Regions from separate parts of the Caulobacter sp. RL271 genome, predicted to be linked through region 2. Evidence: riboswitches for the same ligand, from Rfam matches in the RefSeq annotation. Region 2 holds a riboswitch; the other holds the start of a gene.
The links. Region 2 has a riboswitch for glycine ahead of MZV50_RS12545 (TonB-dependent receptor). Riboswitches for the same ligand answer to the same signal wherever they lie in the genome.
Positions count from the first base shown of each region.

Region 1 (3,989 bases), 2.4 Mb from region 2:
CGCAGCCGACCGACATGGATGTCCAGCGCGTTGGGGGAGGGCGAATCCTCGTCGGGAAACACCTCGGCGGCCAGCCGGTCGCGCTCGACGACGCGGCCCGAGCGGGTGGCCAGGGCTTTCAAGACGGCCCACTCGCGCGGGCGCAGGTCCAGGCGCCGGTCGCCGATCCAGGCCGAGCCGGCCTCCCAATCGCAGGCCAGGGCGCCGACATGCGCCGTTCGCGCCGCGTAGCCGCCCTTGCGCCGCGCCACCGCGCGGACCCGGGCGACCAGCTCGAACGGGTCGAAAGGCTTCAGCACATAGTCGTCGGCGCCCATATCCAGGCCCGCGATCCGATCGCGTACGGCGTCGCGCGCGGTCAGCATGACGATCGGGGTGGGAAACCCTTCGCGTCGCAGTCGGCTCAGGATCTCGAAGCCGTCAATGTCGGGCAGGCCGATGTCCAGGATCACGGCGTCGAAATCCGCGCCGGCGGCCAGGGCCAGGGCGAGCGCGGTCTCGCCGGTTTCGGCGCAGACGGGCTGGTGGCCTTCGCTTTCCAGAGTCGCGGTCAGCGAACGCCGGAGCGGCGGATCATCCTCGACAACGAGTATCTTCATCGGGGATGTAGACGCTGCAGCACATGCATGGAGGGCCGCCATCCCACGCCGATTGCCAAGCGAGGTCAAGAGACGGGGTCTCCTAGCCGCTTTGGGCGCGGTCGTCCTGGCGAGTCTGGCCGGCTGTGCGCCCGGCGCGCCGGGGCAGGCGACGCGGGGCTCGGACGTCCGGACGGCCGCGCGCGAGGGTGAGGTCGTCGTCTATATCAACAACGACGTCCACCAGGCGCTGATCGAGGACTTCGAGCGGCGCTTTCCGAAGGTGAAGCTGCGATTCGTCGTCCTGACCTCGCGCGATATGCAGGCCCGGGTGATCGAGGAGGCCAGGAACGGCAAGCCGGTGGCCGACGTCGTCTGGACCTCGGCCATGGACACCCAGGTCAAGCTGATCAACGACGGCTACGCCCAGACCTATGACAGCCCCGAGGCCAAGAATTTGCCAGCCTGGGCGCGGTGGCGCGACCAGGGCTTCGGCATGACCAGCGAGCCGATTGTCTTCGTCTACAACAAGCGGCTGCTGAAGGATGGCGAGGTCCCACGCAGCCACGCCGCCCTGTTGGCCGCGCTGCGCGCCGATCCCCAGCGCTGGCGCGGCAAGGTGGCGCTGTACGACCCCGAGCGCAGCGGCATGGGGTTCTTCTACCTGTCGAGCAACACCCAGACCTATCCGGACGGCTGGGCCCTGTACGATGCGATCGCGGCGACGGGCGCGCCGACCTATGTGCCTGGCAAGCCGATGCTGGACCGCGTGGCTTCCGGCGAGCACTGGCTGGCCTTCGACATGAACGGGTCCTACGCCGACTGGTATGTGCGCCACCACGGTTCCGACGTCGGCTATGTCGTGCCGGAGGACTATCACCTGTCGATCTCGCGGGTGGCCTTCATCACGCGATTGGCGCGGCATCCCGGCGCGGCGCGGGTGTTCTTGGACTACCTGATGTCGGAGAGCGGGCAGCGGCGCCTGCTGGAAGTTCGCCTCACGCCGGTCCGCCCTGGCCTGGGCGCGGCGCCGTCGGCGGGTGGTCGGCCCGTTCGCGTCGGCCCCGCGCTGCTGGCCAATTTCGACCAGGGGCGACGCGCCGAACTCCTGGCGCGATGGCGGCGTGGCGCGGTCGGACAATGATATTTGCACAATTAACGTGCGTTATCTGATTATATTTCAATCGCATTGCGCCGCGCCGAAGCCTGGGCTTCTTTTCTGAGGAACAGCGCCCCGCGCACCAATCTGTCACCGACCTGTCACGAGCCGAAAAGGGTCCGAGCTCGCGCCGACGAGCGTCCTACCGCGCGTTGAGTTCGTGGTCATAATTTTCTCCGTGATGGACCATTTCGGATATTTCTACCGAACTTGGCCGCTTTGACGGGACCGGAAGAACCCTTCGTACTGCCCTGGCTCTCGCGGAAGAGATCGGGTTTCGGCCCGACGCCGAAGGCGCAACCGCCCCGGAAACGCTCAGGCAACAGGGACCGCAGAGCACTAGGACGCTGGAAAGCAGGACCGCTCCAATAGCGAGCGGCCTCGCCGAAGGAGCAAGGGCGCGACCGCGCCTGAATCTCTCAGGCCCAAGGACAGCGGGGGCAGAGGAACCGCCTGGCGGAGCCGTGGGACCACCCACGCGAAGCGACCAGATGCGACCGAACAAGCGGCCGCGCGGGAGAGGGCGACTGTCGACTGCTGAAACATAGGGGATCTCGTTTTGACTCTTTCACGCCAAACCCGCCGAAGCCTGCTGCTGGGATGCAGCCTGGTTCCCGCCGTCCTGGCCCTGCACGGCGCCGCCTTCGCCCAGGAGGCCGCCAAGGCCGACGACGACACCAATGTCGGTGAAATCGTCGTCACCGCCTCGCGCATCGACCGCGCGGGCTTCGAGGCGCCGACTCCGACGGTGCGCGTCACGGCCCAGGACTTAAGCGTCGGCGCCCGTCCGAACATCGCCGCGGCCCTGAACGACCTGCCGCAGTTCCGCGCCACGACCTCGCCCCAGACCACCGGCACCAACACCGGCGCGGGCAACGCCCCGGTCGACCTGCGCGGCCTGGGCATCAGCCGCACCCTGGTGCTGCTGGATGGCCGCCGCTTCTCGGGCGACAACGACCTGAACCTGATCCCCAGCATCCTGACCAAGGGCGTGGACGTGGTCACCGGCGGCGCTTCGGCCGCGTGGGGCTCGGGCGCCGTGGCCGGCGTGGTCAACATCTCGATCGACCGCAACTTCACGGGCCTGAAGCTCGGCGTCGAGGGCGGCGAGTCCTCATATCACGACGCCAAGCAGGTCCGTCTCGAGGCGGCGGCTGGCAAGACCTTCGCCGACGGCCGCGGCCACTTCGTGATCGGCGCGGAGTATCTCGACAATGACGGGGTCATCCCGAAGAACAGCCGTCCCAACATCGGCCGCTGGGCCACGATCTCGAACGGTGCGGGCCGTTTCGTCCTGGCCCCGAACGTCGGCTTCTCGAATGCGGCCTATGGCGGCCTGATCATGTCGGGCGTGCTGAAGGGCATGGCCTTCAATCCCGACGGCACCCTGCGCGTCTTCAACGCCGGCACGGTGATCGGCGCCAACTCGGTGGGCGGCGAAGGCCCGTCGAACGACGACCTGTCGCCTCTGGTCACGCCGCAAAAGCGCTACGCCACCATGGCCAGCGTCACCTATGACCTAACCGACAAGGTGAAGCTGACGGCCGAGCTGCGCCGCTCGCGGATGTGGAACAACTACATCTGGTTCGGCGACCACAACCGCGGCAACCTGACGATCAAGTCCGACAACGCCTTCCTGCCGGCGGCGGTGAAGAGCGCCCTGGCGGCGGCCGGCCAGACCAGCTTCACGATGGGCCGCTTCAACACCGAGGCCTATCCGACGATAGACTTCGAGCGCGTCTCAACCCAGGGCACGCTGGCCCTGGACGGTTCGTTCGGCGACGGCTGGCGGTGGAGCGCCTACTACAGCCACGGCGAGAACGAGAACAATATCGACACGCCCGGGTTCTTCCTGACCCAGAACTATGCCAACGCCGTGGACTCGGTGATCAGCCCGACCACCGGCCAGGCCGTCTGCCGCATCGCCCTGACCACCACCACCAACTGCGTGCCGATCAACCTGTTCGGCCAGGGCGCGCCCTCGGCGGCGGCGCTGGCCTACGTCACCGGCACGCCCTCGATGCGAGAGACCAGCAAGCTGGACGTCGGTGGCTTCAGCCTGCGCGGCGAGCCCTTCTCGCTGCCGGCCGGTCCCGTCTCCATCGCCGTCGGCGCCGAGGCCCGCAAGGAGTCGGTCGACCGCACGGTCGGCGCGCTGGACACCGCCAAGGCCTTCACCTCGTTCAGCTTCTCGGCCATGGCCGGCAGCTATAGCGTCAAGGAAGCCTTCGCCGAAGTGCTGGTCCCGGTGA
Region 1 is NZ_CP096040.1:5,088,218-5,092,206, reverse strand. It holds gene MZV50_RS23650 (response regulator transcription factor) at 1-599, opposite strand, end outside; gene MZV50_RS23645 (ABC transporter substrate-binding protein) at 691-1,722, shown strand; glycine riboswitch at 1,989-2,079, shown strand; glycine riboswitch at 2,083-2,174, shown strand; gene MZV50_RS23640 (TonB-dependent receptor domain-containing protein) at 2,297-3,989, shown strand, end outside.
Region 1: linked by a shared signal. The riboswitch ahead of MZV50_RS23640 (TonB-dependent receptor domain-containing protein) and the one ahead of MZV50_RS12545 (TonB-dependent receptor) in region 2 are both predicted to bind glycine.

Region 2 (3,989 bases):
GCGATCAAGGCCGTGCGCATCAACTGGAAGGAAGACGTGCGCGTCTGGCATCCGGGCCAGGACTGGATCTGGGACGCTGGCGGCTTGGGGGTCTTCGACCCGGCCATCAACGCCCTGTCCATCGTCACCCGCATCCTGCCGCGCCCGTTCTTCCTGTCGAAGGGCGTGCTGCACGTGCCGGAGAACAAGCAGTCGCCGATCCAGGCCGAGCTCGATTTCCGCGACGCAGCCGGCGCCCCGATCCGCGCTGAACTGGACTTCCTGCAGACCGGCCCGCAAAGCTGGGACATCGAGGTCGACACCGAAGACGGCCAGCTCAAGCTGACCCACGGCGGCGCCAAGCTCTACATCGATGGCCAACTGATGCGGGAAGGCCCCGACCAGGAATATCCAGGACTGTATGACGCCTTCGCCAAGTTGATCGCCGACGGCGCCAGCGACGTCGACGTCAGCCCACTGCGCCATGTCGCCGACGCCTTCCTGCTCAGCGAGCGGGTCACGGCGCCGGCCTTCGTGGAATAGGCGCGCCAAGAAAGAACGACAAAGGGAGAGAAACATGAAGCTGAAGACCATTGTCCTGAGCAGTGCGCTCGCCCTGGTCGCCGTCTCGTCGGCCAACGCCGTCGAGCTGTCGCGCAAGCCGTTCGGCGCCATCGCCTCGGGCGAGGCCGTCGAGGCCATCACCCTGACCAACGCCAAGGGCGTCAGCGCCACGATCATCACCTATGGCGCGACCCTGCAGTCGCTGATCGCGCCCGACCGCACGGGCAAGAAGGCCGACATCGCCCTGGGCTTCGCCGACGCGGCCACCTACGAGAAGAACGCCAGCTATTTCGGCGCCTCGGTCGGGCGGTTCGCCAACCGTATCGGTAAAGGCCGCTTCAGCCTGGATGGCAAGACCTACCAACTGGCGCTGAACAACAACAAGGTCGCCGCGCTGCATGGCGGTGTGAAGGGCTTCGACAAGGTCGTCTGGAAGGTGCTGAACGCCAAGTCCGGCCCGACCGCCTCGGTGACCTTCGGCTATGTCAGCCCCGATGGCGAGGAAGGCTATCCCGGAACCCTGACCGCCACGGCGACCTACGCCCTGGACGAGCAGAACAACCTGACGATCACCTACGGCGCGACAACCGACAAGCCGACCATCGTCAACATGACCAACCACGCTCTGTTCAACGTGGCCGGCGAAGGCGTTCCGGAAGGCGCGATGGGCAACGTGCTGACCATCCCGGCCGACGGATACACCCCGGTCGACAACGAGCTGATCCCGACGGGTGCGATCACCCCGGTGGCGGGCACGCCGTTCGACTTCCGCAAGCCGACCGCGGTCGAGACCCGGGTCCGCGACGCCCGGGATCCGCAGATCGTCGTCGGCCGCGGCTATGACCATAACTACGTGCTGAACGGCAAGGCTGGCGGCGCCCCACGCCTGGCCGCGCGCCTGGCCGACCCCAAGAGCGGCCGCGTGCTGGAGATCCTCAGCGACCAGCCGGGCATCCAGTTCTATGCCGGCAACTTCATCGATGGCACGACCATCGGCAAGAGCGGCAAGATCTATCGCCAAGGCGACGGTATCGCGCTCGAGCCGCAGCACTTCCCCGACGCGCCGAACAAGCCGCAGTTCGCGTCGGTCCGCCTGGATCCGGGCCAGAAGTACAGCAACACGATGGTCTTCAAGCTGACCGTCACGAAGTAGCCGCGCCTCGTTCGCGGGCGCCGCGCGCCACGTTCGTTCGCAATCGCTACGAACTCCAGCAGCCCCGGGTCAATCCGTTTGACCCGGGGTTTTTGCTGCCGCCTGCTGGCCGGGCTCTCGCGGGAGAGATCGGGCCCCGGCCCGGCGCTGAAGGCGAAACCGCCCCGGAAACGCTCAAGCAAAAGGACCGCGCGGGCTTCTGAACGCTGGAAAGCAGGGCGCCAGACGCCCTCGCCGAAGGAGCAAGGCGGCCCCGCCAACGGCATGGGCCCGCTGAATCTCTCAGGCGCCAAGGACAGCGGGGGTGAGTAGGCGCGCCATGCCGGCGCGCCCAGCCCCTGCGTGCGTCATGCGAAACTAAAGAACCCGCTCCACCGCCCCGACTGAAAATGCACGAACGCGATCGTCTACCGACTTTCGCGAAATAAATGTCGCTTATGAGTAGGTCAATATTTTCACTGTTCATATATTGAACAAATATGCGCAACATCTCAACTTAGTCATTATATCGACACAGACAGAGAAATTCTGAATTTACCTCGCGAGAACACATAGCGACGCTCCCCTCAGTCAAAAGTGATTGGGGATAACGATGACCGACCGTAACATCTCGCCCGCGCGCCACCGCCTGCGAGTGCTTCTTCTCACCGCTTCGATCCTTGGCGGCGCAACGCCCGTCCTGGCGCAGGAAGTCGACAAGACCTCCGAGGTCGACACCGTCGTCGTGACCGGCAAGCGCCTGTCCGAAGCCAGCGTCGCGATCGGCACCGACCACGCCACCGCCACGGTCTCGATCACCCGCGAGGCGCTGCTGTCCGCGCCGGCGGGCATCACCGGCCTGAAGATGCTGGAGTCCCTCCCCGGCTTCAACGTCCAGGCCAACGATGCCCTGGGCATGTACGAGTTCGGCAACTCGGTCTCGGTGCGGGCCTTCAACTTCCAGCAGATCGGCTTCCTGCTGGACAACATCCCGATGGGCCGCAGCGACCAGTTCGGCGGCAGCCCGATCTACCGCTATGTCGACAACGAGAACCTGCTACGGGTCACCGCCTCAGCCGGCGCGGGCGATGTCGCCCTGCCCAGCTACGCCTCGCTGGGCCCCATCGTCGACTACTTCACCCAAGCCCCGTCCAAGACGGCCGGCGGCGCAATCAGCGGCACCCTGGGCAGCGACGACCTGCGCCGCACCTTCCTGCGCCTAGAGATGGGCGAGCACGGTGGCCTTTCGGGCTATGCCAGCGGTTCGTGGATCAAGGGCGACCTGTGGCGCGGCCCGGGCACGATCGATCGCAAGCACTACGAGGGCAAGCTGCGTTACGCCCTGCCCAATGGCGGCGACGTCAGCTTCCAGACTGTCCACAATGACTATTTCGACTACGACAGCCCCTCGATCACCCTGGCCCAGTACAACGGGACGGCTGGCGACGTGTTCGGCCGCTCGGGTCGCTATTTCGCTTATCTGGGCATCGTGCCGAACCCGGGTCCGGCGGGCAGCACCCAGACCGCCACCAACCTGCCGGCGGTGTCGGGCGGCCCCACCTACTCCAACGCCAACTATGCCCAGTACTACAAGTTCGCGGTCAACAAGCGGAAGGACCACCTGTACGGCCTGACGCTGAATACGCCGATCACCGACACCGTCGACCTCACCACCACCGCCTACTACGAGGACAAGGGCGGCTATGGCGTCTCGCCCGAGGCCTATGCCACCTCGCTGACCAGCTACACCGCCGAGATCGGCAAAGTGGCGGGCATCGTCGCGCCAAAGGGCATCCAGTACGGCCTGTCCGGCGTCGACGGCATTCGCAAGGGCGTGACCGCCAAGGTCGCCTGGCATCTGGGCTTCAACAAGATCGAAGCCGGCCTCTGGCTCGAGAACGACGACTATCACCGCACCCAGAACCGCTACAACGTCGAGAACGGCAACCCCGACGGCGCGCCGCTGTTCAACGAGCGGGTCCACGCCCAGCGGGACTACAAGTCGCTGCGCGAGACCAAGCAGTTCTTCGTCAAGGACACCCTGACCTTGCTGGAGGCCAAGCTGAAGGTCGAGCTGGGCTTCAAGGCCACAGATATCGACTACAAGATCGCCGGCTACCGCAACCCGAACGATTACATCAACCTTCGCCACCCGATCCTGAAGGCCAACTGGAAAGACAGCTTCCTGCCGCAGGTCGGGGCGGTCTACAGCCTGACCGGCCGCGACCAGGTGTTCGCCTCTTACTCCGAGAACATGGCCCTGCCGCGCGGCGCGGACGACATTTTCTCGGCCGCCAGCCCCACGATCGCCAGC
Region 2 is NZ_CP096040.1:2,638,443-2,642,431, reverse strand. It holds gene MZV50_RS12555 (Gfo/Idh/MocA family protein) at 1-522, shown strand, start outside; gene MZV50_RS12550 (aldose epimerase family protein) at 557-1,696, shown strand; glycine riboswitch at 1,893-2,005, shown strand; gene MZV50_RS12545 (TonB-dependent receptor) at 2,277-3,989, shown strand, end outside.